3 regions of the Neobacillus sp. DHD-1R genome follow, and region 3 is predicted to be linked to each of the others. Evidence: riboswitches for the same ligand, from Rfam matches in the RefSeq annotation. Region 3 holds a riboswitch; each other region holds the start of a gene.
The links. Region 3 has a riboswitch for glycine ahead of gcvT (glycine cleavage system aminomethyltransferase GcvT). Riboswitches for the same ligand answer to the same signal wherever they lie in the genome.
Positions count from the first base shown of each region.

Region 1: another riboswitch for glycine. It lies ahead of AC3ANL_RS23025 (amino acid permease); the one in region 3 lies ahead of gcvT (glycine cleavage system aminomethyltransferase GcvT).
Region 2: another riboswitch for glycine. It lies ahead of AC3ANL_RS09875 (amino acid permease); the one in region 3 lies ahead of gcvT (glycine cleavage system aminomethyltransferase GcvT).

Region 1 is NZ_CM173232.1:4,652,232-4,663,288, reverse strand. It holds gene AC3ANL_RS23045 (VOC family protein) at 153-545, shown strand; gene AC3ANL_RS23040 (RMD1 family protein) at 606-1,421, opposite strand; gene AC3ANL_RS23035 (metallophosphoesterase family protein) at 1,604-2,971, opposite strand; gene AC3ANL_RS23030 (hypothetical protein) at 3,334-3,525, shown strand; glycine riboswitch at 3,820-3,921, shown strand; gene AC3ANL_RS23025 (amino acid permease) at 4,179-5,567, shown strand; glycine riboswitch at 5,680-5,781, shown strand; gene glyA (serine hydroxymethyltransferase) at 6,035-7,285, shown strand; partial or broken gene AC3ANL_RS23015 (formyltransferase family protein) at 7,367-7,606, shown strand; gene AC3ANL_RS23010 (GntR family transcriptional regulator) at 7,907-8,497, shown strand; gene AC3ANL_RS23005 (CaiB/BaiF CoA transferase family protein) at 8,509-9,711, shown strand; gene AC3ANL_RS23000 (hydroxymethylglutaryl-CoA lyase) at 9,712-10,614, shown strand; gene AC3ANL_RS22995 (TRAP transporter substrate-binding protein) at 10,617-11,057, shown strand, end outside.
Region 2 is NZ_CM173232.1:2,047,272-2,058,328, forward strand. It holds gene AC3ANL_RS09845 (DNA-3-methyladenine glycosylase) at 110-733, shown strand; gene AC3ANL_RS09850 (hypothetical protein) at 924-1,529, opposite strand; gene thrC (threonine synthase) at 1,984-3,387, shown strand; gene AC3ANL_RS09860 (cysteine dioxygenase) at 3,554-4,129, opposite strand; gene AC3ANL_RS09865 (DMT family transporter) at 4,139-5,065, opposite strand; gene AC3ANL_RS09870 (sulfite reductase subunit alpha) at 5,355-6,539, shown strand; glycine riboswitch at 7,122-7,202, shown strand; gene AC3ANL_RS09875 (amino acid permease) at 7,361-8,725, shown strand; gene AC3ANL_RS09880 (MFS transporter) at 8,924-10,162, shown strand; gene AC3ANL_RS09885 (DUF3243 family protein) at 10,255-10,539, opposite strand; gene AC3ANL_RS09890 (hypothetical protein) at 10,740-11,057, shown strand, end outside.
Region 3 is NZ_CM173232.1:3,666,332-3,677,388, forward strand. It holds gene gcvPB (aminomethyl-transferring glycine dehydrogenase subunit GcvPB) at 1-1,203, opposite strand, end outside; gene gcvPA (aminomethyl-transferring glycine dehydrogenase subunit GcvPA) at 1,196-2,542, opposite strand; gene gcvT (glycine cleavage system aminomethyltransferase GcvT) at 2,564-3,667, opposite strand; glycine riboswitch at 3,929-4,016, opposite strand; gene AC3ANL_RS18070 (DEAD/DEAH box helicase) at 4,227-5,915, shown strand; gene AC3ANL_RS18075 (YqhG family protein) at 5,893-6,687, shown strand; gene comGA (competence type IV pilus ATPase ComGA) at 6,844-7,929, shown strand; gene comGB (competence type IV pilus assembly protein ComGB) at 7,916-8,947, shown strand; gene comGC (competence type IV pilus major pilin ComGC) at 8,966-9,280, shown strand; gene comGD (competence type IV pilus minor pilin ComGD) at 9,287-9,727, shown strand; gene comGE (competence type IV pilus minor pilin ComGE) at 9,711-10,049, shown strand; gene comGF (competence type IV pilus minor pilin ComGF) at 9,997-10,473, shown strand; gene comGG (competence type IV pilus minor pilin ComGG) at 10,470-10,853, shown strand; gene AC3ANL_RS18115 (YqzE family protein) at 10,915-11,057, shown strand, end outside.

The DNA.
Region 1 (11,057 bases), 990 kb from region 3:
GTGTGATGGTTTTTGGGCATTCTTTAAGCAAAAGAATCTCCCCTTTGTGCTTTTTACGATGGACAAACCGAATCGAGAAGTTTTATAGTAAAAATAAGGTCTTATAGTGGTATACAAGCAGGTATAGAAAGACATAAAAGGTGGAATAGAAAATGATTAAAGGGATTAATCACAAAGGAATTCATGTAGTAGACATGGAACGCGCATTGGATTTTTATTGCAACAAGCTGGGTTTTAAGAAAGCGTTTGAATTAGATCAATCAAATGGTGAACCGTGGATTGTCTATGTAAAAGTGGCAGACGGCTGTTTCCTTGAATTATTTTATGGAGGTACTGAGGGTGTTAAAGACAGAGCCGAGCATATCTGTTTTGAGGTAGATGACATACACGAAACGGCGAAACAATTGAAGAACAAGGGAGTAACTTTAGCAGAAGAAATTTCTCAAGGCAAGGCGTTAAACTATCAATTCTGGGTAATCGACCCCGATGGAAATTGGATCGAGTTTATGGAAATGAATCCTGATTCCCCACATATGAATAGTTAATAAAACATGGGGACGGTACTTCTGCTTCCTTTCTTTAAGCAAAAATACCGTCCCTCCGCTTCACAAGAGCGTCAGGCCAATCTCAACGACGATTAGAATCACGATGATCCACTCTACGAATAGACCTCGGATTGAATGGCTGATGGTGGAAAAACCATCCATGATGTTATACAAAATCTCCGTTTTGCTTTTCAAAATTTTGTATCGATCATTCAACTCAAAAAACTCCACCATCCGGTCGTAAAAGTCGCTGGCAGTGCTGCTGGTCCAGGTTATATCAGGCTTATCCAAGATCATGATATAGGCAAGTGTATTATACTCGTGGCGGACAATTTGGGCGGTTGTACTTGCTAGTTCCTTGTTGCCAATCCTTAGCTTGCCTTTCTCCAATCTGTCAATCATGGTTTCAAGCTTGTCGTGGATTTTTCCGAGTTGTTCCTCTGTTTTCTCAAGGGCCACCGATTTTGCAATCACTGTGGAAATCAATTCAGGATAAAACTCCTCATATTCTGGCACGACCACATATTCATCGGTCAATTCAAACTTCTCCGTTTCACTGATATGAAGGCAGTAATCATCGGAATATCTGTCTGCCTGTCCGATTTCAAAGTCTGGTTCGAAGGAATGAATGTAGTTCAATAAGGTCCTAATCTCATCAACGTGGGTGTGATTAATGAAGACAATACTGCCAAACGAGAAAACCAGCACCATTTGCGACTCGTCCACATTTTTATAAAGAATGGATTTTAGAATATCACCTTTCAGGATCAGTGGCTGTTCCCAGGTGAACTTCTTAGGTATACCGCAATGAACGGCAATTTTGTTCAAGTCAATTTCATGGGTAATGGCAAAAGCTTTAAAAGTAATTTCTTTCACTTGTATCACTCTCTCCAGTGAATTTTCCTTTTTCGATTTTATTCTATTCCTTACAAAAACATACTGTAACAGTTATAAATGATTCCAAAAACTCCACAGGGCCGCCGGTTCAAGGATTTAAAATTTAATGTCACCCGCAAACCGTCCCATGGGTTGCCTGATTACAGCTTAAAATTGTCCATTTACACTTTTCTCATTGTCCCTGTCCATACTTCAAATGTAGGAGAACTAACTACTTTACCTTCATACATTTCACCTGGTTTGTAAATAATAGTAAAAGTAAGGTTATCCCAAGTGGAAAAACCTCTTCCCGAAATAGCTTGCTGATAACTCGGCCGCCATGTTCCTGTATTCAAATAGACACGTTCTTTTTGTTTGGTTGTCTCTTTATCATTAATGACATCTATGGTGCATTGATACGGAATGTGGGTATGACCGTAAAGAACATACAAGAAATTATTTGTTAAGTTTTCAAAATCCTCTTTAGCACCAAGTATATAGTTATTTTCAGACCATAGCGCCTGTATCTGGTCCACGTTTTCAAGTAACTTCAACTGCCACTCCGAGTTGGTAATATCAAATATTTTTAAGAGATTTCCTAATATCTGGACCTTATCCCCAGTATCAAGAGGCTGCAAAAAGTGATCGTTCCTTTTAATCCACTGATTAACAAATTTAAGCTCCATAAACTCTTCGCCAACTTGCCGAATGGCTGAATTGATTTCATGTTGAACCATTTTTCCATACTTCTCATAGCATTGAACTTGAAAAGATAGCCAGGGAATAATGGCAGATAAGGGACGAACGTCAAATAAATTTCTAAAGTTGTTGCATATTTGCCTGATATCTTCTTCGGGCAGATTAATACTCTGCAGCTTATTACCCACTACGATAGGGAGTTTGGTGGCGATTTCAGCTGCAATTACGTCGCCAATGGGTGTCTTATTGTAATCAGAATTGACCCTATAATCTCCCTCGAAATTAAAGGGATCCCATTCGTGTCCATGTCTTGCAAATACTCCATGTTGTTCATCTTTATAATAGTTAGAAAAATGGTGTGCTGCTGAAATTCCATTAAGTCCTAATACATTGATTACTCGTTCCCGCAAGGAAGGATAGACATTACATAAACGATCGTGATTTCCTGGTATATAGATGATTTCAGGCTTTCTCGGAAAGCCAAGAAGCTCCCATTCCTTTCCGGAAAGAATAGAAAAAATTTCTTCGTTCTCTCTAATGACGTCGTTTAGAATGTCCAAGGCTATTGTTTCCGTTTTTTTCGAGTAATCCCCCCATGGTCGATCATGTTGGTCAATGTTGGTTAGTTGATTCATTTCCCTCTTCAAAAACCATGACTCTGTTCTAATAAGATCAAAGATATCACCTAATAGGACAATTTTTATGTCTTGTTCTTCAGCAGCTAAATTTTTAACCGCTTCCTTTGCCTGATATGCCAGCTCGGTAAAAGTATCTCTAAAGTTTTCTGCTTCTAACTGGTGCCTGCCGGCGGTTCGATCCATAAGATGTAAATCGCTAATAAAAATAAGCATCTAATAGGCACTCCTTTCAACAAAAGGCCAAATCCCCAATTATCCAAAATAGTCTAAGTAAAGTCATAGTATTTTGTTTACATATAAAGAATTGGAAAAGCGCTATTCTTCAACATTAATACCTCTATTATAATGGTAAAAACTCATTTAAGGTGAAAGGTATGGAATATTTTACAATTGATAAAAATATTGGTGTGTAACCCCACAAAGATGGTTCTTGTGCTTAGAAAATTCATTCAGGGTGTTATAAAATTGCCAATCCTCAGCTTGCCGTGGATTTTCAATATATAGATTTATTTAAATAAAGTTTAATCATGCTATACTTGGAGAACGAATTAGGTTTCTAAAAGGAGTTGGAAATTTTGAAGTATATAAAATCGCAAATGCAACAGCTAATCAAAGATAATAAAGAATTGCATACACGCTTAAAAGAGTTGAAGGCAGAACATGGCCTTGAAAAAAACAATGCCCTTAAGGCGTTGTACCATTCAGAAGTGGCTGACGGGGGAAAATACCAGTTAGCTTACCAAGCACTTGACCAGCCCAAAAAGTAGACTCACTTAAGGGCATTAAGGGTCGTAAAATCCCCGGATATTAAGTAGTAACAGAGAGTATGGAACAATTCCATACTCTCATTTAGTATGTTGAGGGTTCTTCCCTTGTTACTGCCGTTCAAACCTCCTTTACCCGTGTTTCAGTTAGACATTTAAGCCCATTTCTATTTTCCTGAAAAAAGAAAATTCTAAATTTTAATTATAACTCGATTGACAATGAAATGAGTCTATGAGAATATCATACTTAAGAATGCGCTTACATTTTTGATAATTAAAATAATTGAATATTTACGGTTGATTGTATTGGGAGAGAGTGATGAATATCGCCGCCGAAGGAGCAAATTCCATAAAATCCTTGGAATAAATCTCTCAGGTAAAATAGACCATTACATGACGTAGCTCTGGAGAGTGCATATTTCTTTATATGCCACCAAAGGGGATCCACTGCTTTTAGTGGGAAAAACTTTCAGGTAAAAGGACAGAGAGGGTAGAAACATTGCCCTCTTCTGTCCTTTTTTGTTGTAAAAAACAACCAATTCCTGAAATTTTACGAGGCAGCTCAGCATTGAGCATAATCAAAGTTGTTATCAACAACTTTGATTATCTGAATAGTAAAGAAATACATTCTAAGCTAGTAGGGAGAGGGGAGTCATATGCAAGAACAAACATTGTCGAGGGGTCTAAAGAATAGGCACGTGCAATTAATCGCTATTGGAGGAGCAATCGGAACTGGATTATTTCTTGGAGCAGGTAAATCGATTCATTTAGCAGGTCCGTCAATTTTAATTGCTTACTTGATTACAGGAATCATTTGCTTTTTAATCATGCGCGCACTTGGAGAACTGCTTTTAAGCAATTTGAAATACCATTCTTTTGTTGACTTTGTAAGAGACTATTTAGGTAATACGGCAGCATTTATTACGGGCTGGACTTACTGGTTTTGCTGGATATCAATTGCAATGGCCGATTTAACGGCAGTTGGTCTCTATACTCAGTTTTGGTTTCCAAGTGTACCACAGTGGATGCCAGGATTAATTGCATTAGTCATTTTGCTATTTATGAACCTGGCAACCGTAAAGCTTTTTGGCGAAATGGAATTCTGGTTCGCATTAATTAAAGTCATTGCAATTCTAGCATTAATAGTTATTGGGATTTTTATGATTATTAAAGGCTTTTCCACAAATTCAGGCGCATCCAGTTTCACGAATCTATGGAGCCACGGCGGCATGTTCCCAAATGGCATAAATGGATTTATCCTCTCGTTCCAGATGGTCGTGTTTGCGTTTGTTGGCATTGAACTTGTAGGACTTACTGCAGGTGAAACAGAAGACCCGGAAAAAGTTATCCCAAAAGCAATCAATAATATTCCTATTCGGGTATTAATTTTCTACATTGGCGCCCTAATTGTCATCATGAGTATTTATCCGTGGAACGCCATCAATCCAGCGAAAAGCCCATTCGTTCAAGTATTTGTGGCAGTTGGTATCGCAGCCGCAGCCGGTATTGTTAATTTTGTCGTTCTAACATCCGCAGCTTCGGCATGTAACAGCGCCATTTTCAGTACAAGCCGGATGGTATATTCACTTGCCAAAGATAAAAATGCACCTGTGCCATTTGCAAAACTTACTTCTCGTCAAGTACCTTCCAATGCCTTGTTCTTTTCCACTGTTGTCATTCTCATTGCCGTTATTTTGAACTATGTTATGCCAGAAGGAGTATTTACACTAATTACAAGTATTTCTACAGTATGCTTCATCTTTATTTGGGGAATTACTGTCATCAGTCATTTAAAATACCGCAAATCAAGACCTGATCTGGCAAAAGTCAACAAATTTAAATTGCCGCTATATCCATTTTCCAATTACCTGATCCTTGCCTTCCTGGCATTTGTTCTTGTCGTGCTTGCTCTTGCGGAAGATACTCGTATTGCCTTGTTTGTAACTCCTGTCTGGTTTATTTTGCTAATAGCCATTTATAAAATACGAAATATGGATGCAAGTCAGGAAGAACAGCTAAATCCGGAAAAGGTCGTAGAAAATTAAAGCAGCAACTTAAAATAGGTGTGTTCTTTAGTGACTTTGGTACCGTTTTCAATAAATGCCTTGACTTGAATAACTTTTACAATTATTCTGAAAAAAACAAAAAATAAAGCGAATGATGGTTGTGGGAGAGTGCATTTTACACGCCACCGAAGGAGCAAGTTCCAAAAAAACCCTTGGAATCAATCTCTCAGGTAGATGGAACCACAACTGGACGCAACTCTGGAGAGCGCGTATACCATTATGCCACCAAAGGGGAAGGTTCGAAACGGAACTAAACTCTCAGGTAAAAGGACAGAGAAGGGAAAAAAAGCTTTTAGCTACCCTTCTACTGTCCTTTTTTGCGTGCAAAAAAGCAGGCTTTCGTTCCAGTTTTCTTGGAATAGAAGAGCTGTAGTGATAGTGAGGTTAATCTTCGAGGTTTGACAGATCATGGGGTAGTTAGAACGATATTTCAAGGAGGAGTAAGTATGGGATTACAACAAAATGATTCAACTATTTTTGAAGCAATTAGGAAAGAGCAAGACCGCCAGCTCCAAACATTGGAGTTGATTGCATCTGAAAACTTCGTTAGCCAGGATGTATTAGAAGCAATGGGAAGCGTGCTGACAAATAAATATGCAGAAGGTTATCCGGGGAAGCGTTACTATGGTGGATGTGAATTTGTCGATGTGGCAGAACAAACAGCGATTGAACGCCTCACACAGTTGTTTGGCACTAAATATGCAAACGTTCAGCCTCACTCAGGTGCACAAGCAAATTTTGCTGTATTTTTCGCACTGCTTCAGCCTGGTGATAAAGTGATGGGGATGAACCTTTCACAGGGTGGGCACTTAACTCACGGAAGTCCTGTAAGTGTTTCAGGGAAATGGTTTGATATTGTGTCCTATGGTGTAAGAGAGGATACTCAATTGATTGACTATGATGAACTGGAAGCCATTGCGAAAAAGGAAAAACCAAAATTGATTATTGCAGGGGCAAGTGCTTACCCTAGAACGATTGATTTTGCCCGCTTTAGACAAATTGCTGATCAAGTTGGCGCAAAATTCCTGGTAGATATGGCGCATATTGCCGGGCTTGTTGCAGCCGGTCTTCATCCATCGCCAGTTCCATATGCCGATGTTGTCACGAGCACTACGCATAAAACGTTAAGAGGCCCGCGCGGCGGCATTATTTTAACAAATGATGAACAAATCATAAAAGCTATTAATAAATCGGTGTTCCCAGGGATACAAGGCGGTCCGCTCATGCACATCATTGCAGCCAAGGCGGTTGCCTTCAACGAAGCATTGCAGCCAAGCTTTAAGGACTATGCGAAACAAGTCATAGACAATGCAGCCACACTTGGCGAGACCTTGAAAAATGAAGGTGCAGCCCTTGTATCTGGTGGAACGGATAACCACATTGTCCTTTTAGATTTACGTCCGTGGAACCTTACTGGAAAAGAAGCAGAAAAGTTACTAGAAGAAGCGGGCATTACCGTCAATAAAAATACGATTCCGTATGACCCGGAAAAGCCGTTTGTGACGAGCGGTATCCGGATGGGAACAGCAGCTTTAACGACTCGCGGCATGAAGCAGGATGAAATGGTGAAAATCGGAAAAGCCATTGCAGCTGTTCTGAAGAGTAAAGGGGACAAAGCTGTGCTTGAGAAAGCAAAGGAAACAACTAAAACGATTTGTGCCGCCTATCCACTATTTGAACAGGCAATCACAGTCTAAGAAAGGGGCATGCGGATGGAATTTCAAAGTTGTTTTGACATTATCGGACCGATTATGGTAGGACCGTCGAGTTCTCATACAGCGGGTGCATTTAATCGTGGTGTAAAGTTAATCGGGGCAACTGCCCACTACGTAACGAATGATCTTGATGAAGGACCGATTATTGAACAAGATGTCCAACGGATAAATCATCGTTATGCAGTGGAAGATTTAAAGACTGCCGGACGTCATGTGGAAAAGAGGGTGCTTGCCGAAGCCGTTTCCTGGCATGTTGAAGATAAAGTACTGGTCCATGGTAATAAAACGATTGTTTTTGCATGAGTTGATATCATCTTGGGAAAGATAGGCTTTTTTTCTTATAGAACGAAAGATACTAAAGCAGTTGTGATTTTTTCTAGAAATCACGGCTGCTTTTTTTGGTTCCCGCTACCAAGACCACAAAGAAATAAATAGGGAAAAACAAAATAGATTGACTATTTTAAAATTTTATACTATTCTAAGAATTAGTTAAATGTAGACCGTCGACGAAAAACAAAGTGGGTGATTCAAATCGTTCAGGTTGTTAAAAAAGGAGCTACTTTAAAAACACAGGTATATAACTTTTTGAGGGAACAAATTTTCATGGGAGCGGTAAAACCTGGTGAAAGATTAATAGAGGAAAAAATTTCAGAAGAGTTGGGGGTTAGTCGCAGTCCGATTCGTGAAGCTATTAGAATGCTTGAAAAGGACGGATTATTACTTGTTAATATTTCTGGAGGAGTCACAGTTATTCAGCCTACTATCGAGGATTTTCAACATTTATATGAATGTCGAATTGAAATGGAGCCACTCGCCTCCTATTATGCTGCAAAACGCCGTTCTCAGGAACAGCTTGAAACCATACAAGCTTACCTATTAGATATGGGAAAGATTACGGAAACGAATAATTTGACGAAAGTACACGATGCAAACGAGAAGTTCCATGAAGCAATCGTAGCTGCGAGTGCTAATCCATTTCTAGTTTCCATGATTGCACAACTTCATGGGGTGAATAGCTTTTATAGAAAATCGTTTTTGGAAGAAACGCCGCCTCACATAGAAAAAGCAATGTATGAACACCAACATATATTTAAAGCAATTGTAGATCGAGACGGGGATGGAGCTAAGCGGTTAATGAGAGCACATATTGAAAGCGATTACAATTTATTTATGAAATTTAGTAATCAATTGTAGGAGGTTCTGAAATGTCAAAAAAAAAACCACTTGAAGGAGTCAAGATTCTTGAATTAGGTAATTTAGTTGCTGCTCCATTTGCTGGCAAGTTATTTGCCGAGTTTGGGGCTGAAGTGATAAAGGTGGAAGAGCCAACGAAAGGTGACCCTCTTAGAAATTGGCGGGTCATGCATAATGATACATCGGTATGGTGGTACGTCCAATCACGGAATAAAAAATCCATTACAGTAAATATGCGAGATGAACAAGGCCAGAAGATTATAAAACAATTGGTTGAAAAAGTTGATGTAGTTCTTGAAAATTTTAAACCTGGAACTTTAGAGAGATGGGGGTTAGGCATAGAAGAATTACGTGAAATAAATCCGTCCATCATCATGACGAGAGTTTCTGGATATGGACAGACGGGTCCTTATCGTGAGAAACCTGGATTTGGAAGTGTTGCTGAGGCATTTGGCGGCCTTCGATATATAACAGGTTATCCTGATTTAGCGCCTGTAAGAGTAGGTATTGCGATTGGTGATTTAACTGCAGGGTTATATGCAGTAATTGGAACACTACTGGCACTACGTGCAAGAGATCAAAACCCTGATAAAAAGGGACAACTTGTTGACGTAGCACTCTATGAATCTGTATTTAGTTTACTAGAAGGGATTCTACCTGAATACGACTTGACAGGAGTAGTCAGAGAGCGAACAGGTAGTACGTTACCAGGGATAGCTCCTTCGAATACATACGAGTGTAGGGATGGGAAACACCTGGTGATTGGCGGGAATGGAGATAAAATTTTCCAACGATTAATGACAGCAATAGGCAGAGAAGATTTAGCGAATGACCCTACATATTCTACAAACCAAGGTAGGGCGGACAATGTGAAGTTCATTGATCACATAATTGAACAATGGACGAAACAATATCCACTAAAAGAAGCCCAGCGAATATTAGATGAAGTATCTGTTCCAGTCGGACCTATCTATGGAATTAAAGAAATAGTTGATGATGAGCAATACAAAGCAAGAGACATGCTGCAGGAAATAGAATTACCGGATGGAAAGAAGGTTTTGGTTCCTGGAATTGTACCGAAATTATCTGAAACACCAGGAGAAATAAAATGGAGTGGCCCAAAACTTGGTGAACACAATGAAGAAATTTATACAGAATATATGAATTTCACTATTGAAGACTTCAAAAAACTGAAAGAACGGGGAGTCATTTAAATGGCAGATGTGAAAATTATTGACGTTAGTCCAAGAGATGGTTTACAAAATGACCCAAGGTTCATTCCAACAAATGAAAAGGAAAAGCTAGTGATGATGCTGCTCAAAGCAGGTGTGCAAACAGTTGAAGTTACTTCATTTGTTCACCCTAAAAAAGTTCCACAAATGGCTGATGCCTCAAATGTCTTAGAAGCAGTTACATCTTTTGAGAATCTTGAGGCAATTGCATTAGTTCCTAATTTAAAAGGATATGAAAGAGCTAAAGAACATTTACTAACTGAAGTGAATTGGGTGAGTTCAGCTACTGAGACATTCAACCAAAAAAACATTGGGCTGACTATAGATGAAAACTTTAAGCAGTTTGAATCACTTGTCACACAGGCAAAAAGAGATGGCATTAAAACCTGCTTTTCAATCGCAGTAAGTTTTGGCTGTCCATATGAAGGTGAAGTAACAGAAGAGCAGGTATTAAATCTCGTAAAACGGGTGAAAGCCGCTGGAGCAGATCGCATTGGAATTGCTGATACCATAGGGATTGCTACACCAGATCAAGTTGAAAGTTTAATGAAAAGTGTTTTAAAAATTGCTGGTGAAACGCCAGTTGCCATACATTTGCATGATACCAGGGGATTGGGATCAGCAAATGCTTATGCAGCTTATCAGGCGGGAGTTCGGATTTTTGAAACAGCTGTATCTGGTATAGGTGGTTGTCCGTTTGCACCAGGAGCAGCAGGCAATTTAGCAACAGAAGATTTAGTATATTTATTCCATAGAATGAACATTGAAACAGGATTGGATTTTGAAAAATTGCTCGATGCTGCAGACTATGCCGCAAGTCTCTCATCTAAAAATCCATTAGGACGCATCAGACACGTAGAAAGAAAACAATTAGGGGGAAATTAAAAATGAAAAAATGGATGAAATCTATGACTCTTGTAATGGGGACGACACTTCTATTGGCAGCGTGTAACACATCAAAATCTGAGCCGAGTGATGCTAGTGTAAATGAAGATGGATATGAAAAAACAACGATTCGTTTAGCCTACAATTTACCGCAAGATCACCACATTTCAAAAGGGATTGAGCAATTTGCAAAGGATGTTACCGAAAAGTCCGATGGTGCCGTAAAAGTTCAAGTGTATCCTGCTGGCCAACTACTAAGCGATAAAGACATGAACCAATCCATTTTGACTGGTGGAGTGGAGATGGGCGTGAATTCCGCAACATTATGGGAAAGTACAGTACCAGCAATGGGAATTTTTGATGTCCCTTATGTATTCACCAATTATGAAAAAGCGGGAAAAGCAATAAACGGTGAATTTGGTGATAAATTACGTGCAGCAATG
Region 2 (11,057 bases), 1.6 Mb from region 3:
CAGGTTGGATGGTGCCTTTTAGGGATTGGAAGACATCTTTTTTTAAACGGATACAATTTGGGCCATATTTTAGGGTAAACTTAATTATATTTTTATGGAGGTGTGTGACATGGGGGAATTTTTAAAAGAAATCATTCCATTATCGCCGGAATTTTATGAACTGCCCACGCTTGAACTGGCAAAGGCATTGCTTGGATGCCTTCTTGTAAAAGAAACGAATGAGGGGATTGCTGCAGGATATATCGTTGAAACAGAGGCTTACATAGGTCCTGGTGACAAAGCTGCGCACAGCTACAATAATAGAAGGACGGCAAGAACCGAGGTCATGTTCCAACGTTCCGGCCTTGCCTATACATATTTAATGCATACACACTGCCTTTTCAATGTGGTCACCGGCGGCGAAGAAAAACCAGAAGCCGTTTTAATCCGCGCCCTCGAACCTTGGCACGGTATCGAGCTTATGAAAATCAGGCGAGGCATGGAAGATCTGACAAGATTGACAAACGGCCCCGGGAAACTGACAAAATCATTGGGCATTAATATGGAGGACTATGGCCGCCCCCTTACGCATCCTCCTTTATTTATTGCTAAAGGATCCCACCCAAAAAGCATTTCAGCTGGAAAAAGGATTGGAATTGACAAATCTGGTGAAGCACGGGATTATCCTTGGCGTTTCTGGGTTACTAATAATAAATTTGTATCCAGACATCAAAAGTCTGAATATGTATTTTAAAATAAAAAGGACTTAACACGTTGGTTAAGTCCATATATTAATGGATTAATTTAGTTTTCCGTAAATCGAATGTGTCTGGCAGCCAATTATTTTTCCTTTCCTATTTATTTTAGATTTTATATTATCGAAAAGGATTATCCTTTAATCCTTTTGGTTTCGATGTTTAAAAATATAAAGTTGTGTATCCCTATTAGGGGCAAGCCGCTCCACCACCCCCTCCTGATAAAAATAGTTGGTTCTGATCACCTGGACCAATAAAGTCTAATGCGGCAGGAGAAAATACTTTAACTTTTCTCTTAACGCCCTCCAAAAGAGTTCGGATTGGCTCTATAACTACATGATCCTGAAAGACATAGCCTCCTAAGAATATCGTTTTCTTGGCTCTCCTTCGGAAAACAGCCACATTTTTGTTGCTATCTTTGTTAGCAGAGGCATACTCTTTCGTTTTCTCTTTAGGTTGTAATGCCACTTTCTCTGTTTGTAAAACTTCTTCTTCAACTGAAGCGACAATTCCGATTTCACGGTTATTTACCACCAAGACAAAGTGATATCCTGCATCTGTTTTCTTTTGGACAACAGCCACTTCATCTGTAATAAATGAGATGAAATCCTCAGATTCATTCTGGAGTGAGGCATGAGAGGTTTCTTTTTGTTTGATGACTCGATAATATGCTTTTGCTCCAATTCCTTCATCTGTAAAGTCAAAAGGTTTGATACTCTGGGTACGTACAAAGAATATTTGCTTAACCTTCTCTTTGCTGTTTAATTGGATACATAAAGCAGCATCTTCATTCACCACCTTTCCCTCACCGTTCGAGAGCATAGGGACATTCATCTTCATTCCTGGAAATTGAACAAAGATGTAGTGAAAGTTTTTCTTAGGTTGTACATTCAAAAGTCTCATAAACTCACAACCTTTCCGATATGTTACAAGGTTATTTTCCTTGTAGGAGTATAATTCAAGATATGTTCTTACTTTCCTGTATGAGTATGAAGAGTTTTCATCGTCACTTTCTTATGAAATGTGCTAGTTCCTCCTATTTGTTGAGTAATTATGAGGAAATCTACTAGCGAAACATGTAAATGATAAAAAATCTGCTTTCTAAAACGACAATTTATAGACTATTCACTAAATTATGTATAAAATAAACTTTATATATTTTAACTCAACAAAAAATATTATGTCTAAAGTTTCAATATTGATTTGCTCTAGAAAGTATAACTTTAAATAAAAAAAACAGGAGGACACTATGAACTTTGTTAGTACACGAGGAAACGTAAAAAAAATTGGTTTTATTGATACCGTCTTAATGGGGCTGGCAAATGATGGTGGACTATTAGTGCCGGAGAAAATTCCGCATATTCCTGCAGAGAAGCTAGATGCAATGTCCCAATTTACTTATCAGGAATTAGCATACGAAATCTTTTCTTATTTTGTGGATGGTGAAATTCCTGATAATGAGCTTAAGGCATTAATCGAGAAAAGTTATGCCACTTTTCGCCACGCAGAGGTAACACCTGTTAAAAGGTTGAAAGATAACATGTATTTGTTAGAACTATTCCATGGGCCGACCTTTGCTTTTAAGGATATTGCGCTGCAATTCTTAGGGAATTTATATTCCTATGTGTCCAAGCAGACAGGTGAAACAATTCATATTCTCGGTGCCACTTCAGGAGATACGGGTGCTTCAGCCATTGAGGGTGTCAGAGGAAAAGAAGGTATTCGTATTTGTATTTTGCACCCCCATGGCAAAGTAAGTAAGGTACAAGAATTGCAAATGACAACGGTTGATGACAAGAGTGTCTTGAATTTGGCGATAAAAGGAACGTTTGACGATGGTCAAAAAATTATCAAGGAATTGTTTGCAGATGTTGAACTGAAAAACAAATACCATCTGCGTGCGATTAATTCCATTAACTTTATTCGGATCTTGGCACAAACTGTTTATTATTTTTATGCGTATTTCCAAGTGAAAAAAGAAAAAGAATTAAACAGCATTAACTTTAGTGTCCCGACTGGAAATTTTGGAGATATCTTTGCTGGTTATCTTGCAAAGAAAATGGGGCTCCCAGTTGGGAAACTCATCGTAGCGACAAATGAGAATAATATTTTAGAAGGTTTTATCCATAATGGAGTATACAAGCCAGGTGAATTCCGCAGCACTTATAGCCCGTCTATGGATATTCAAGTTGCCAGCAATTTTGAGCGCTATTTGTACTACTTGCTTGGAGAAGATCCAAAGGCAGTGTCAGTCTTAATGGAGCAATTTAAGGCAGAAGAAAAAATCGTTGTGAATGAGGAGCTGCTCCGTCAAGTGAAAGAAGATTTTGCTGCACATGGAGTTGAAGGGGAAGAATGCCTGCAAACCATCAGTAAGTACTATGCTGAAACAGGTTATTTATTAGATCCACATACTGCTTGCGGGGTCGCAGCGTACGAAGTTTGTAATAACTCTAATGAGGTTTGCGTTACACTGGCAACAGCCCACCCGGCAAAATTTAATGAATCGATCGAACGTTGTCATATTGATCAGACATACCCTGAGCAAATCAGTCAATTGTTTAATAAACCACAGTATCTAGAAGTAATTGAGGCGGATAATGATGAAGTGGTCCGTCATTTAGAAAAGCTTTTTAGTCTTTCAGCTAAATAAACCACAAATCTGGTTATAGAGGAAGGTTGAAAAAAATTAGGCTGTCTCATTCCAAATGAGGCAGCTTTGTTATTTTTTTAAAAGGAAATCACCTAGTTTCTATCTAATAATCCATAATTTTTTTAATCCAGCATCCATCACTTGAGTGTACTATAAAAAGAGGATGTCACTCTTTAGTCAGTACATTGTTTTTTAATTGTATCTCTTTGACCTTCTGATATTGTTCATCTGGCCACCATGCGCCGCAATCGTCTGATACGACGCAAGCAGCACATTTTTGCAGGTCATAGACAGTCATTCCAGTGATGGGAGGGGAATATAGATGGAGGGTAACCAAATCTGTCTGGTTCAAAGCTTTCATTTTGTGAATAGCCCTTTTCGGTGCATAAAAAAATTTCCCTTTATGATGGTATTGATGAAACAATTCACTGGGCAAGCCATTACCGTTGACCTCATACACCGAATTAAGGGAAATACCTGAGAGGACTTGAATCCAGCCATGGGAATGGCCGTGATCATGCGGTGCACACTCCAGCTGCGACCAATTCATGACAAGCATTTCAACCTCTTCGTTTTTATATAATAGTTTTCGATTGTAGGGTTTTCCTTCCGATGGTTCCGGTAAGTGGGAAAAATCGTCTAGTGTAAGATCTAGTTGTAATAGAGCATCTCTCAACACTGCTTTAGAGGGGCTTCTTAAGGAATCTAATACTTTCTTTAACCTACTTGGCAAAGTCATCATGCTCTCCTCCTATGGACGCTTTTTCTTGAAGAGGGTAAACAACATAGGTATAAGCTGACCGTTAACAATAATTACTCCTATAATAATTATGATACCTCCGGCAACACTTATGAATAAAACTTTTTCTTGTAACAGCAAAACTGCCGCAACCAATGTGGAGATGGGCTCCAAATAAAGGAACATCGAAACCTTTGAGGCTTCTAAAGTTTCAAGGGCTTTACCCCAATACCAATAAGCGATACCTGAAACAAAGACACCAAGGAACAACAAATGCGCCCACTCCGTATGCGTTAGAAGGGGAAGGGATTCCCAGCCTCTATTCCTAATAATAAATGGTGTAGTAAGAATCAAGCCTAGTAAACTCATGTAAAACGTCACTAACAGAGGGGAATAAGGGATTTTTAAGCTTTTTAATAACACGGAGTAGACGGCCCAATTCAAGGTACTCAAAATCATTAGAAAAAAGCCAATATTCAATGCAAATTGAAAGGATTGTCCACTTCTTGTGGTTGTAACTAGCAGTACACCTGTGATTGCCAGCACCATCCCCACAGCCCTCGTTATACTCATCTTTTCATGTAAAAAGAAAATGGACAGGATGACTGTAAAGATAGGGGAAAACGAAATGAGCCATCCAGCAGATGATGCATTAATCGTTAATAATGCTGTCGCCTGAAGTACTTGATGGACAAATACGCCAAGAATACCCAAAATCAAGAGTTGGGGAAGATATTTAATGGAGACAAGCAGCCGCTTACGCTGAAGAAGTAAAAGCAACAGCAAAAATAATGTTCCAATTCCAAAACGAAAAACAAGTAATGAATAGGGGTCAAGCTTTTCAAGTACAGCTTTTGTTGATACAAATGAAACGCCCCAAAAACTAATCGACATAAAGGCATACAGTGAAGCAATTAATTTCGATTTATTATTAACCATGGTCAAGTATTCCTTTCAGCAAATAGATGGATATTCCATCATATGCCTGTCCTAATAGAAAATGTTTTTTCTTTTTATATAAAAATTTATAAGTTTTGGCTTCGAGAATTGGATTTATTTTAATATTCATTTCAGTTCATAGATGTGTTTATAATAAAATAGTGGGAACCACTATGTTGGAATATAGATATTGCTACAAATCTTTGATATTATTCTGTTATAAATACTAGTTGGTGTGTCAAAGTAAAATGGCCAAACCTAGCAAAAACAACTTCTAGAGGTGAAAATTATGCAAGTTACTGTAAGAAACCCTGAAATTACACAAGAAGACAACAAGGTCCCAACCACTTTTTCAAGAACAAATCCTTTCCAAGCAAAGGTTCTCAAAAACGAAAATTTAAATGGTGCCGGTTCTAGTAAAGAAACAAGGCATATTGAATTATCATTAGAAGAATCAGGACTTTCTTATATCCCAGGAGATGCTCTTGGTGTGATTCCACAGAATGATCCAGAACTTGTGGCCTCCATTATTACAGAAATGAACTGGGATGAAGAAACAGTTGTAACAATAAATAAGCAAGGGGATATACTCCCATTAAAAGAGGCGCTAACCACATATTTTGAAATAACACTTCTATCGAAGAAGATTCTCCAACAGGCAGCAGAATTAACCGAAAATGAAGAGTTACAAAAGCTTGTATTAATTGAAAATGCAACCCAGCTAAAAGAATATACTAACGGACGAGATTTGCTTGATATGCTGCGTGATTTCGGTCCATGGAAGGCTACGGCCCAAGAGGTTGTCTCCCTTTTAAGAAAAATGACAGCGCGTCTCTATTCCATTGCTAGCAGTTTTGCAGCCAATCCTGGTGAAGTGCATCTAACGATCGGCGCTGTGCGCTACACAGCACATGGACGCGATCGGAAAGGGGTTTGTTCTGTTTTAGTCGCAGAACGAATTCAAGCAGGCGATACGCTTTCTGTTTTTGTTCAACCCAATAAGCATTTCCATCTGCCAGAGTCACAAGATACAGACATTATTATGGTTGGTCCAGGGACAGGCATTGCACCATTCCGTTCCTTTATCCAGGAACGTGCGGTTAATAAAGGAACGGGAAGATCATGGCTATTTTTCGGAGATCAGCATTCAGCATCGGACTTCCTTTATCAAGCAGAGTTAGAAAAGTATCAAAAAGAAGGTGTCCTAACTAGATTAGAGACGGCGTTCTCACGTGATACAGAGCATAAGGTATATGTACAGCATAAAATGCTTGAGAATAGCAAAGAATTGTTTGAATGGCTAGAAAATGGAGCAACCTTCTATGTTTGTGGTGATAAGCAATATATGGCGAAGGACGTTCACAACGCGTTATTGAACGTGATTGAAAAAGAAGGATCAATGACCCCTGAAGCAGCAGAAGCATATCTAAATGATATGAAAGCGCAAGGGCGTTACCTACGGGATGTGTATTAAAAAGCGGAAGGAGAAGTTCTCATACCATTGAGAACTTCTCCTTTTTTAAAAGATAGGAAATCATAAATTTTGGCTTTGGGAAATGTCTAGCTCCAGGCGCTATCGGCTTGTAGAAACAACCATTACTTTAACCATTTCGTTATTCTTTTAGAACAATGGACTAGTTTTTTACATAATCTACTGTATCAATTAGTAAGGGTGCTAAAATGAGAAATATATGGGATATCAAAATACAACCAATGATCGGTCAAGCATGGACCGGTAGACATGTTGTCTTACTTTACTGTACAAACAATAATCAATTGATACATTTATATAAAAGTTTTCACGCACCGATTGAGCCGCCACGTTACAATTGTGCTGAAACTTTATCGCAATTACTCAGTATCGGCTATCGCATTATGGCCATTACACCAATCTCATCAAATCAAATTCAATATGCTCTGGTTCTTTACTAACTATTAATCTACCAAATGATGTGTTGACAAATTAACATAATACTATTAAAATTAAAAATTATTCAACAATAGTTTAACAAAATGATATTAGCAAGCTATGATTGCTATGGCACGTACCATAGCAGGAGCAGCTTCTGGAGAGACCGCAGGTTATCTGCGGCGCCGAAGGGTTCACAATCTCAGGCAAAAGGACAGAAGAGTACGAATACTATTTATTATTCTCAAATACAAGAGGTATAGATAATATTTGTTATTCTTATGACCGATGAGATTGGAGCTAATCCAATCTCTTTTTTTTATGGTTTTTACATGGTTTACATGTAGATTAATAACAATTTTTATGACAACAAGGAGGAATTTTAAGTGGCACAACAAGAATTAAAACGAGATCTGAAAAATCGGCACGTACAACTCATAGCAATTGGCGGTACGATTGGGACAGGCTTATTTTTAGGTTCAGGAAAAGCTATCCAGTTAGCCGGTCCTTCGATCATTTTTGCTTATTTAATCGTAGGTATCGCATGCTTTTTTGTTATGAGGGCATTAGGAGAACTTCTTTTATCAAATAAGGGCTATCAATCATTTACGGACTTTGCTGAGGATTATATTGGACCATGGGCAGCGTATGTTACAGGCTGGACGTATTGGTTTTGCTGGATCATGACAGCAATGGCTGATATTATCGCGGTTGGCGTATACGTTCAATATTGGTTTGATATTCCGCAATGGGTTCCTGCCATAGTCTGTTTAGTTTTGTTATTGGGGCTAAATTTATTAACTGTAAAGCTTTTTGGAGAATTAGAGTTTTGGTTTGCGTTAATCAAGGTAATCACTATTCTTGCCTTAATCATAATTGGGGTTGTTTTATTAGTTATTGGATTCCAAACAGAAACGGGTACAGTCTCGATAAATAATTTATGGCAATATGGCGGCTTCTTCCCAAATGGGGTTTCAGGTTTCTTGCTTTCATTTCAGATGGTTCTTTTTGCATTTGTAGGTGTAGAATTAGTGGGGGTATCTGCAGCGGAAACATCCAATCCACAAAAAAATATTCCCTCTGCGATTAATAAAATTCCGTTAAGAATTCTTTTTTTCTATGTAGGGGCACTGATCATCCTTTTGTGTATTAATCCATGGACACAGCTAAATGCAGAAAACAGCCCTTTTGTGAAAACATTTAGCTTGGTAGGTATTCCCATAGCTGCCGGTATTATTAATTTTGTGGTCTTAACATCCGCAGCATCAGCTTGTAACAGCGGGTTGTTTTCAACAAGCCGGATTTTATTTACCCTTAGTAATCATGAACAAGGACCAGCTAAATTTGCTAAATTAAATAAGAATCATGTACCTAGTAATGCATTACTTATATCTGCCCTTGTGCTATCCGTTGGAGCCCTATTAAGTAAGCTAATTCCGGGACAAGCCTTTGGAATCGTGACGACAATAAGTGCGATTTGTTTTATTTGGGTTTGGAGCATCATTTTAGTTTGTCATTTGCGATATAGAAAATTACGACCCGATTTACGAGAAAAATCTACTTTTAAAGCACCGTTTACACCATTTATTAACTATGTGGTCCTTACGTTATTTGCTATTATTCTAGTTATTATGCTATTTGCGGAAGCAACTCGTGTAGCGTTATTAATGACACCTTTATGGTTTATTCTTTTGTTTTTCCTGTATTCATTTAAAAAGAAAAAAGATAAAAATATAAAAATTTCTGCGTAAATTTATCAGGGAATGAAACGCAGTAAGTTCCAAAGAACATTCCATTATCTGATTTTTATGGATATTTATGTATTTAGATGTACCTTCTCAATTGAGAAGGTATGATAAAGTAACTGTTTTTCTCCGAAAGTATTGCCTTCTGTAAAGCGTCGGTTTACAATCCATTTCGATAAATGAAATGAAGGAGAGAAACAGTACTTGAAATTAAACGAAAATGAAAGATTAAGCATATATAACGGCCTTGCCTCTACGGTATCAACCAACACGGTTAACGGCTATATCCCTTTATTTGCATTAAGTGTTTTAGGGGCAACCAACCAGCAGATGGGTTTGATTACATCTTTACCGTCAATTATTGGGATGCTTGCACTGATTCCTGGCACGGTCTGGCTCAATAGAGTACAAAGCAAAAAAAAATTCACTGTCGTTTCTACTTTTTTTACAAGGCTTCTTTTCATGCTTATGATGTTTGTTCCATTTTTATCGGGAACATATTCTGCATGGGTACTTGTTGGATTAATAGCGCTATTAAATTTTCCGGGGGCCCTTTCCGGATTATCTTGGCAAACTTTGATTGGTGACCTTGTTCCTGAAAATCGAAGGGGAGAATTTTTTAGTACACGTAACCGGTTATCTACGATTACTGCCATGGGGGTTACTTTTTTAACTGGTTTTTTTCTGCAGCAATTCAATTCAAGCAATCCCTTTCCTTACCAGGTTCTATTTGTCGTTGGATTCGTTTTTGCCATTTTTGAAGTATATTATTTAATGAAGCATAGGGAGAAGAATGAGACTGTTCCAATGGAAAAGTCAGTGATGGAAGCAAAGAAGAGGAGTTTCTCACTGGAAATTTTTTCTCATAAACCGTTTGTATCCTTTACTATCTGCGCGCTCCTCTTTAATTTTGGAGCTCAAATGGCATGGTCCATCTTTAGTATTTATCATATTCGAGAGGCGAATGCTACTGCATTATGGTTCAGCCTGTTCGCTGTTACAAATCAATTTGCTCAAATTGTCAGCATTAAATGGTGGGCAAAAGCTGCGAATCGTGGGGGGAATACCATGTTATTGTTTGTAGCAGCAACCGGCATGGCGACTGCACCAGTATTAACCATATTATCCACCAGCCTCATTTATATTACGCTGATTAATCTATGGATCGGCCTTTTTGTTTCAGGTACCAACCTTTTATTATTTAACCAGCTGTTAAAGGTGTCTCCCGAGAAAAATAGAACAACCTATATCGCCAATTATAACTTTTTGTTATCAATAATTGGCTTTATCGCTCCTCAGTTTGGGGTTTTCCTGCTGAATTTGTTTGGCATGAATGCGGCCATGGTGACAACTTCGATTATACGGTTTATTGTTGGATGCTCATTCCTAATTGTGGCGTTAAAAATGGAACGAAAACCAAAGCTTGCTTTTGAAACTGTTTAACTAGCAAAAAGAGGGACTGATTATAAAAAAGGAATCCACTTCTATTGAGTGGGTTCCTTTTTTTGTAATTTTCAATTATATTTAAAATTCTTTTATTGTTGCACTAATCGTACAAGCATATGTGCTAGTTTGTGCTGTTCTTCCTCCGTACCCACGTTCCAGAGCTCCTGCAATAATCGCTCCTCGGAATTTTTAGGTGACTGTTTATCTGCTAGGTAATCAGCTACTTTCTGAGCCGAGTTGGCTAATTGCTCTTCGTCCATACCTAGTTTTTCTCCTAACTTCACCTTTCCACTAAGGTATTCCCGAAAATCATCAAAACTTGTTAAGGAATCTCCATTTTTATAAATCTGGTTTTCTATTTTTTGTTCATCCATCTGCTTGTCCAAATTTACCACTCCTTTTTTTGTGTATAACCTTAATGTTATAGATTCCCTGTAAGGCACCAATTAAAACCTTATCAATGTGAAAGGGGATGAAGAGACTCATTTTTCTTTTTCTGATGGTAGTAGAATATCATCTCGAAACATAAACTTTTTCTAGAGATAGATTGGATTATTGACAAAGAGGAGATGGAATGATGAATTTCCAGATGCAAAAGGCGAATATGTTGGCCGAAAATATTAATGAGTTTATTTCATATGTTGATAAAAGTTATGAACAAAATAATAGCTTTAGGTTTCATACAGATAAATTGTATCAAATAAAATTACTAATTCAGGAGTATAAGTTTCAAATCCTCGCAGATGAGCTTGTAAGAATAAACCAATTTGATTGGGATGGAAAGTACACCTATTATTTAGTTGATAGATTTAAGGAAGGAATCCACATTATTGATGAGTACGTAAAAAATAACTATGATGATTTATATCTTTTAACCGCTAAACTATATACC
Region 3 (11,057 bases):
TGCGATATCTAAAGTACGTACCCCTAATTTTTTCTGACGCTTTCCACTTAAAACAAACTCGTGCTTACAATGTTTGTCGAATGGTAAATCATAATATTCAGCCAATCTTCTCATCATGTAATTTGCATTTAAAACGGCATACTCCGTTACTGCCTTCAAGCCATCAGGTCCCATAGAACGAATATACGTATAGGCACGAACATTGATGCCGAAGTTTCCATAGAATGGCTTAACGCGGCCAATGGATTGTGGACGATCATAATCAAGTACATACTCGTCGCCACGCTTCGAAATAATTGGTTTTGGTAAAAATGGAATCAGATCTTCCTTAACCCCAACTGGACCAGAACCAGGTCCCCCGCCTCCGTGTGGTCCTGTAAAGGTTTTATGAAGGTTTAAATGGACAACGTCAAAGCCCATGTCACCAGGTCTAGCTTTTGATAGAACGGCATTTAAGTTGGCTCCGTCATAATAAACCTTGCCGCCTGCATCATGAATAATTTCTGTGATTTCTAGAATTTGTTCCTCAAATAGCCCAAGCGTGTTTGGATTCGTTAACATGAGGGCAGCTGTATCATCCCCGACAACCCGTTTTAAATCCTCAAGGTCAACAAGTCCCTTGTCAGTTGATTTCACCGTTATGGTTTCAAAACCAGCAATTGTCGCTGAGGCAGGGTTTGTTCCATGGGCAGAATCCGGAACGATCACTTTTGTTCGCTTCATATCACCATTTGCTTCATGGTAGGCACGGATCAACATTAATCCAGTCCATTCTCCATGGGCGCCTGCTGCTGACTGCAAGGTTACTTCATCCATGCCGGTAATTTCAATTAAATGCTGCTGGAGATCGTATAATAGTTCAAGTGCCCCTTGGACAGAGCTTTCGTCCTGTAATGGGTGTACATGGGCAAAGCCATTAAAGCGAGCAACATTTTCATTGATTTTCGGATTATATTTCATCGTACAAGACCCGAGTGGATAGAATCCTGAATCTAAACCATGGTTTCTATTAGAAAGAGCAGTATAGTGGCGCATGATATCAAGCTCGGACACCTCAGGTAGTTCAGGCTCCTCTTCACGTAAATAACCTTCGGGAAGAAGACTGCTGATCTCTAATTCCGGAACATCCATTTCCGGCAGGCTGTATCCGATTCGGCCAGGAGTACTACGTTCAAAAATGAGTGCTTGATCCTGATTATGCATGCAAATCCCCCAATTCTTTCACGAATGTATCGATTTCTTCCTTCGTCCTCTGTTCTGTAACCGCGATTAACATATGATTAGACATTTCTGGATAGTCACGTCCTAGATCATAGCCACCGATGATATCCTTTTGTAACAACTTTTGATTGATTTCTTTAACAGGTTTGTTTACTTTTACAACAAATTCATTAAATGAGAAGCCGTCAAGAACCACTTCAAACCCTGCCTCTTTCAACGCATTTTTTGCATAATGGGCTTTCTGTAAATTGGCTGCAGCCATTTCCTGGACACCCTTTTTACCCAAAGCTGTCATCGCAACAGATGCTGCAAGGGCATTAAGTGCTTGGTTCGAGCAAATATTGGAGGTCGCTTTTTCACGGCGGATATGCTGTTCACGCGCCTGTAGTGTTAATACAAATCCACGCCGTCCTTGATCATCTACTGTCTGACCAACAAGACGTCCTGGGACCTTTCGCATTAATTTAGTGGTGACCGCAAAATATCCGCAGTGTGGACCGCCAAATGCAGTCGGGATCCCAAATGGCTGGGCATCGCCTATCACGATGTCTGCTCCAAATTTCCCTGGTGGTGTTAATACTCCAAGAGAAAGTGGATTGCTGCTAACCACAAACATTCCTTTATGTGCATGAATGATAGCCTCAACATCTTTTAATGGCTCGATTCTACCAAAGAAATTTGGATACTGGACAATAACAGCAGCAACATCATCATTAACTAATGCCTTTAACTCTTCTATATCTGTAATACCATCTCTAACCGGGACTTCTACGACTTCAAGATATTGCCCTTTTGCATACGTCTTTAAGACATCACGATACTCAGGATGAACCGCACTGGAAACAACAATTTTTTTCCGTTTTGTATGTCCGGCACTAAGCATGGCTGCTTCTGCTAGGGCTGTACCGCCGTCATACATCGAGGAGTTGGCAACATCCATTCCTGTCAATTCGCAGATCATCGTTTGGAATTCAAAAATGGCTTGCAGCTCACCTTGAGAAATTTCCGGCTGATAAGGTGTATAGGCTGTATAAAATTCAGAACGAGAAATAACATGGTCAACGATTACAGGCATATAATGGTCATAAACACCAGCACCTAGAAACGATACATTTCTTTTAAGATCAGCATTTCGACCGGCTAACTTTAAAAGTTCTTTCATTAAGGCCGTTTCAGATTTGGCCGCCTTAATATTATACTCACCCTTGAACCTTACTTTTTCAGGGATATCGCTAAACAGTTCATCAATTGAAGAAACACCAATCGTTTCAAGCATATCCTTCTTATCTTGCTCAGTCATAGGTAAATAGCGATGTTTCATAAACCTAACTCCCTTCATGTTTTACTTTTCTCTTTTATAAAAAGGTGTTGGAACTACTGTAGCTTTAAGGCGTTTGCCGCGAATTTCTACTTCTACCCCAGTATCTAACCCTGAAAACTCAGTTTTAATAAGGGCAAGACCAATGTTTTTCTTTAAAGTAGGTGACTGTGTACCCGTTGTGACTTCGCCAATTCTATCTTCTCCTTGATAAACCGGGTATCCATGCCGAGGAATGCCACGGTCAACCATTTCGATTCCGACCAATTTCCTAGCTAACCCATTTTCTTTTTGCTTTACTAAAGCTTCTTTTCCAATGAAATCAGCTTCTTTATTTAATTTGACGGCAAAACCAATTCCAGCTTCAAGCGGAGATATTTCCGGCGAAAGTTCTTGGCCGTATAGAGCTAATACAGATTCAAAACGAAGAGTATCACGTGCTCCTAATCCGCATGGAAGAACCCCTTCCTCTTCGCCTGCTTGTAAAATGGCCTTCCAAAGATCGACGGCATCTGCTGCATCACAATATACTTCAAACCCATCCTCACCTGTATATCCGGTTCTAGACACGAGTGCCTTTTTGCCATTTAAATTGACTTCTTGTTGAAATTTGAAAAAGCCAATTCCACTTAAATCCGCATCCTTGGAAAGCTTTTGCAAGACTTTTACAGCAAGTGGGCCTTGAAGAGCAAGCTGGGCCATTTTTTCAGACAGGTTTTCGAGGCTGACATCACCCTCAACATGATCTTCAAGCCATTTGTAATCCTTTTCGATATTCGATGCGTTTACAACTAGTAAATAATGATTTTCTTCCATCTTATATACGAGCAGATCATCAACAGTACCGCCGTTTTCATAGCACATTGCAGTATATTGAGCCCCGCCTTTTTTTAATTTTGAGATATCATTGGTCATCATTTTTTGCAGATAGTTTAAGCTATCGGCACCTTTTACTTCGACTTCTCCCATGTGAGAAACATCAAACAAGCCGACTCTTGTCCGAACTGCTTCATGTTCTTCCTTAATGCTTGAGAATTGGACAGGCAGCTCCCAGCCTCCAAAATCGACGGTTTTTCCTCCATTATCTTTATAAACTTCAAAAAGCGGAGTTCGTTTTAATTCTGACATCCATAATCCCCCTCAGATCTTTTACATGTTCATTCCTCGTAAAACTAACTAAAGATTGAGCCATTTACAACATCAGGTACCATGTTACCTAGTATCGTTTCAGAATAACATCTGGACATAGGATAACAGATTCAAAAACATAAAAAAGGACAGAAACCTCCCTTATACATAAGAGGGTCTCTGTCCTTGCACCTGAAAGTTTACCTGTGATGGTTTTCCCCTTTGGTGGCTGCTCATATGCGGCAGCGCTCTCCAGAGTTGCGTCAAACAAGAGTTCTTTTGCCTGAGAGATTCACATTTCTGCTTGCTCCTTCGGCGCTACAAACGTAGTCTCTCCCCTTGTTGTCATTCGCATGATAATAATTTTCGATTTGGTCATACTAATTATACTCGTAAAATAAATTACTTTATTAAAATATTTAAAACATTCAATGCTATTATCATCCTACCATTAAAACAATACTTTGAGCAATAACTTTATTAGAAAAATGCGAACGCCTTAAATCAAGTAAATTGGTGATTACTGGGCCATATCCGTGTATGAAATGGAGCTGAAATGATGTCTGTTGAAATTGAATTTGATTCCTCGTGGCAGGAGGATTTTCTACATAGAATTGAGAATGATGGACCATGGGGGAATTGGGAGCTTTTTAAACTAGCAATCGGAGTTGAAAACCATTTAATCGTCCCTGAGTTTGAAGGTTTGCAAGCGCCGAATCATTTGCCAAACCTCACACCCCTTCCGCACCAGCTTGAAACAGCGAAACAAGTCATTGAGAATATGAATGGTAAAGCGATCCTGGCTGATGAAGTAGGACTAGGAAAGACAATCGAGGCTGGATTGATTCTAAAAGAATACATGATCCGCGGGTTAGTGAAAAAAGTCTTAATTCTCGTTCCTGCATCCTTAGTTACCCAGTGGGCCATTGAATTGAACAGTAAATTTTTTATACCGGCGATTACGCAAAGGAAAAGCTATGTTTGGGAACAGTGCGATGTTGTTGTATCATCGATTGATACCGCTAAACGTAATCCACATCGAGATATCATTTTTAAACAAGACTACGATCTCATTATTATTGATGAAGCACACAAACTGAAAAATAACAAAACTAAAAACTACGAATTTGTTCAAAACTTGAAAAAGAAATTTTGTTTACTTTTGACAGCCACGCCGATCCAAAACCGAATAGAAGAAATCTTTAATCTTGTTTCCCTTTTAAAACCAGGTCATTTAGGGAGCGAGACCGCCTTCTACGAAAAATACAAACGAGATGCTCGTTCCTTAAATGATGATGAACATCTAAAGGAATTAGTGAACAAGGTCATGATTCGAAACCGGCGGGCAGATACAGGGATTGAATGGACAAAAAGGCAGGTTGAAACCATTCCAATTGAATTTTCACCACAAGAGAAAGAACTATATGAGTCCATTACAACTATGAGGAACGATAGTGATTGGCTCCAAACAAGTGCATTCTCCGTTATGACTTTACAACGTGAGGCATGCAGCAGCCGGGAAGCTGTTTTTTATACGCTTAAAAACATGCTGCAAAAGAAAGAGAATCCCACACCAGCCTTTGAAGAGCAAATTCAATTTTTGATTAAAAAGGTGGAGGCTGTCCAGCAAAATTCAAAAGCGGAAAAAGCGCTTGAATTAATTCAAAAGGTAAATGATAAAGTCATTATTTTCACCGAATATCGGGCAACTCAAATGTATCTTCAATGGTTTTTGAAACAGCACGGAATCTCTTCTGTACCGTTCCGCGGCGGCTTTAAACGAGGAAAGAAGGACTGGATGCGAGAGTTGTTCCAAAAGCATGCCCAAGTGCTGATTGCAACAGAGGCAGGTGGTGAAGGAATTAACCTGCAGTTTTGCAACCATATCATTAACTTTGATTTACCATGGAATCCGATGAGACTCGAGCAGCGGATTGGCCGAATTCACCGTCTTGGTCAGGAAAAGGATGTTATGATATATAATTTTGCCATTAAAAATACCGTCGAAGAACATATTTTGAAATTGTTGTATGAAAAAATACAATTATTTGAAAAGGTCATCGGCGAACTCGACGATATTTTAACCAAGCTCGAATTTGGCAATATTGAAGACCACTTAATTGATATTTTCGGACAATCCAGTTCTGAAGGTGAAATGCGGATAAAAATGGAGAATTTATCTTCGATGATTGAATTTGCTCAAACCATGAAGGAAGGTGATTCACATGCAGCAGCAGGAAATTCATAACTTTCTTTTGAAGTATTTTCAGGCCAATGATTGTCCCATTATTGAAAATAACTCTGGGTATTTAACTGTTCAATTATCAATTGAACTTGATAAGGAGTTGATGAACCGTCCCTTTTATTGGCACTATTTAGAGAAAACAGGCGGGATCCCAAACCCAATGAGACTAACCTTCATTACCGATCAAGAACTAGCACCAGAAAATACAAAAGGGGAAATTATTCACTTTGGGTCCCCAAGGCTTCATCAAATATTTCATTCCACCAAAAATTTAGCCAGCTACATTCGGTTATATGAAAATCATCGCCATCTCAATAATCAAACGCCCTTATTGCCATGGTTATGTATGAATGTGAAAATCTCTTATCAATGTGACCGCAAGCGTGATATTTTTAAATCGATCGGCTTACAGCTCATTAATGGACAAATGGTCGAAAATTTTCATGACCGTTTACTAAAGATCCCTTTAACACCCAAAATTCCAGACTATTCGTTTACCCTCTCACCCTTGGTAAGACCAAAGAGCGGCATGGGCAGAATTGAAACCTATTTAAAATCAGTCATTGCAGAAGATGACCATTCATGGGCAGATGAAGCCCGAATACGTTGGGATAAAGACCTACAGCTATTGAATCATTTTTATGAAGACGTGGAAGAAGAAGAAAATGACAACTATGAAACTGAAAAAAAAGCACTCCAAGAGCAATACGAACCAAAGATCAACATCTCCTTTATCAATGGCGGACTCTTTTATTTAACCGATAAAGCAATCTAATCAGGATGTTTCAACAGGTGTCAGGCACCATGTGAAAATTTCACATGGTGCCTGACATCTGACATTCTTTTTGTTCAAAAAAAATTTTTTTATTTTAAAAATTAAGAAGGAAAAGAGGGAAACCTGTCGAATATTTAGCAAGGAAAAAATAATAAGGTGGTGGTAACCATTGTTAGTTCAATTGAAAGTTTAGCGAATCGGATTATATCGGATGCTGCACGTAACCAGGCAACAGATATTCACATTATTCCTCGGAAGAAAGACACACTTGTTCAAATCCGTTTAACCAACAAACTCATTCCCCGATTATCCCTTCCAAAAGATGAATGCGACAAATTAATTTCCCATTTTAAATTCACTGCTAATATGGATATCGGAGAAAGACGACGCCCACAAAGTGGAGCCATTTTTTGTGAAATTGAAGGACAACTGATTGGCCTTAGGCTATCCACACTTCCATCCAACAACAGAGAAAGCCTTGTTATCAGGCTATTACCCCAGCAAGAACAGATCCCTTTTCACCAGCTCTCATTATTTCCGGGAATGACACGAAAACTACTTGCCCTTCTCAAACACGCACATGGATTAATTATATTTACCGGACCAACTGGATCAGGCAAAACGACAACCCTCTATTCCCTATTGAATGAAACGGCCCACTTATTTCATCGCAATGTTATCACACTCGAAGATCCCATCGAAAAAAACTATGACTCAGTCCTTCAAGTTCAAGTAAATGAAAAAGCGGGCATTACCTATGCAGCCGGATTAAAGGCCATCCTTCGTCATGATCCCGACATTATTATGGTTGGCGAAATTCGCGATGCAGAAACTGCAAAAATAGCCGTCCGAGCTGCACTTACTGGACACTTAGTGTTGTCAACGATGCATACACGGGACGCAAAGGGTGCGGTTTACCGCCTGCGCGAATTTGGAGTGAATTGGTTAGAAGTTGAGCAAACACTTATTGCTGTTACCGCTCAAAGGCTGGTTGAACTGACATGTCCTTATTGTGATGGGGAATGTTCACCCATGTGTTATTCCTCTGGAAGATGGAAAAGAGCGAGTGTCTTTGAATTTTTATCAGGCAGAAACCTGAATACTGCCATGAAAGTGGCAAAAGGGGAAAAACTGGACTTCCATTACCGGACACTAAAGGAAGTCATTAACAAAGGGATTGCGCTTGGATATATTCAAAAATCAGAATATGATCGGCTGGTGTATGAGGATGAAACGCCATAAATGGCCTGTGAATGAGCAAGCAAGTTTTTTAAAAAGAACTGGTGAACTCCTTGCCCGGGGATACCCAATTGCGGAAGCAATTGAATCCATAGCATTACACTTACCACCAAAACGAAAGGAGGAATTATATGGGTGTTTAGTAGAATTAAAAAAAGGCACTCCATTTCATGAAGTCTTACACAATCTTGATTTTCACAAAGACTTGGTCGGTTATGTTTATTATGCTGAACAGCATGGCAGTTTTGCGGATGCACTGTTAGATGGAAGTGAACTTGCTTTATTAAAAGATAGGGATATGCAGAAGCTGTTAAAATTGCTGCAATATCCCATGTTACTTATCTTTATTACTGGTTTTCTATTCATTTTTATCGAGAACACCTTGCTGCCCAGATTTACCACCCTATTTTCATCGCTCGGACTTAAAGAGAATTTTTTTACAAAAGTTATCTATGCCTTTGATCAATATTTCCCAACGATGATCGGCACTATCCTTGGGCTCCTCTTTCTGACAGCAGCTTATTATACTCTCGTCTTTCGAAAACTCTCCACTTTGCAGCAGAGGTCACAGCTTGTTCGCATTCCTATTATCGGCAGGATCCTCAAATTACTGTTTACTCACTACTTTTCCATACAACTGAGTCTCCTATTATCAGGCGGAATTTTCATCTCAGAGGCCCTCACTCTTTTTGAAAAAAATCATAAACAACCTTTCTACAGCTGTGTAGCGAATGAGATTAAAAACAGGCTGGTTACTGGAGAAAAATTGGAAACGATATTAGCTGCATTTTCTTTTTTCGAAAAGGAATTTCCCATGATTGTTAAGCACGGCCAAGTGAATGGTAAATTGGAGCAGGAGCTGCTATTTTTCAGTAAACACTGTGTTTTGAACATGGAGGAACGAATCGAAAAAAGCTTAAAAACGATTCAGCCCATCCTTTACTTATTGATTGGATTTCTCATTGTATCCATGTATTTAGCTATTTTATTACCAATGTTCCATCTTCTGGATGGCATTTAAAAATGGAGGATATAAATCATGAATAATGAAAAAGGTTTTACACTGATAGAAATGATGATTGTTATGCTAGTTATTTCGATATTGCTTATTATCACAATTCCGAACGTTGCCAAGCATAATTCTAATATCAACAATAAAGGCTGTGAAGCATTCGTAAAAATGGTTCAAGCTCAAGTTCAATCCTATGAAATGGAACATAACAATAAGGTGCCGACACTCGCGGAACTAAAAACGGATGGATATTTAAAAGGTGATGGACAAGGTTGTCCTAATGGGCAAAATGTGGTTATTGATTCGAGTGGCAACGTCACAGCGGTTGCAAACGAAAATTAACCAAAAATGTACAATACTCAAAAGGGATTCACTTTAATCGAATCGTTGATTGTTCTCTCTATCTTTATGATCATATCCTCCATCACCGTCTTCGCCTTACAGCCACAGCACACGACAGTGGATGATAGGGTCCTCCTAACCCAATTGCAGGCAGATTTGCTCTATGCGCAGCAATATGCTATTTCTCACCAGCATGATGTATCAGTTGTTATTCTGCCTGGCCAATATCGATATTACATGTTTATGCGCACGGATCTGCCATTGATTGTCGAGAGAAATTACTCAACCTCCTTTACTTTCGTGGAAGGTTCCCTGCCCTTGTATTTCAAATTTCTAAGTGATGGAAATGTGAATAAGTTTGGTACCTTTTATATTAAATCGAAAAATAAGAATTATAAGATAACCGTTTTGATTGGAAAGGGACGGTTTTATGTTACGGAGCAATAAAGGATTTTTTTTGCTTGAACTATTGTTATCACTGTCAGCCTTGTTAATGATAAGTTTATTTTTACTGCCTTTATTGATGGAGTTAAGGGATCAGTCCCGACAAGTGGAGATAGAGAAAACAGCCCGGAAGATTATGTATGAGGAACTAGAAGCGAAATTACTTGATAGCCGAATCTTTACCAACTACACCTTGATTCAAAACAACATCGAATACTCTATTACTTGGGAAGACACCGGTGTAGCTAACCAAAAGGAGGTGTGTGTAACGTTTGAAAAAAATACTTACCAGCCAGAAGACAAAGTTTGTGGTGTGCTCGAATGAAAAAGGCTTTACTTTGGTCGAGGTACTGTTTGCTTTTACCATTTTCTCCATCCTTATTTTTTTCATGTCACCAACATTTGAGATCATCCTTAATAATAAGGGGTCACTACTCGAATTACAGTCGCTGGAATGGGAAGTTTTCTGTACCCAAATCAAAAAAGAAATACACCAAGCGTCTCGTGCCGAAGTGGCCGGGGGACGGTTAATCTTAACGAAGGACTCCGAGACGATTATATACGAGAAATATGGATCCAGCCTAAGGAGACGGGTGAATTCCACAGGACATGAAATCCTCCTCCAAAATATTGCTGCCTATTCCTTCACCATTGTTAATAATGCCGTTAAACTTACTGTTACCGACCTCAGGGGAATAGAGTATTCTGTTACTGCTTACTCCTTCGTAAATTGGAGTACCGGCACATGAAAAATACCGAGCAGGGATTCACCTACCCCCTTACCTTATGTCTGCTTATTATTTTTCTACTGGTTTTCTCCATGCATATAAATCAATTACTAACTGAAAGGAAAATGGCATTTGAAACAACGGCAATTTTGAACCAAGAGTATTATTTTCTTTCTTCAATAAAGAAAATGGAATCGATGCTGCAAACGGGAGGGATTGTCCCCGCCAAAGGAAAAATAATGTATGTTCACGGAACGTTGGACTACCAAGCTGAACCGCCCTCCAGTTATCTGCAAAAAATTAATTTCACTCTTACCCTGCATGCCCGAGAGCCAATTTTTGGATATGGTTATTTTGATACAAGGTCAAAAAAAATCATCAAATGGGGCGATGGCAAATAATTGTTTGAAATAATTGATAAATGGACATAATTTACTGTGACTAATAAAAGTAGGTGTGTCCATGAAAACAAATGATTATGTAAAATACATGACCCAAACAATTGTTAAATATGCAGACCAGCCGAAAGATGAACGAAAACGACTTCGGACTGAACGAAAGCAAACAAAGGCAGATTTTTGGTATCGATGGTTTGGGATTTTGCC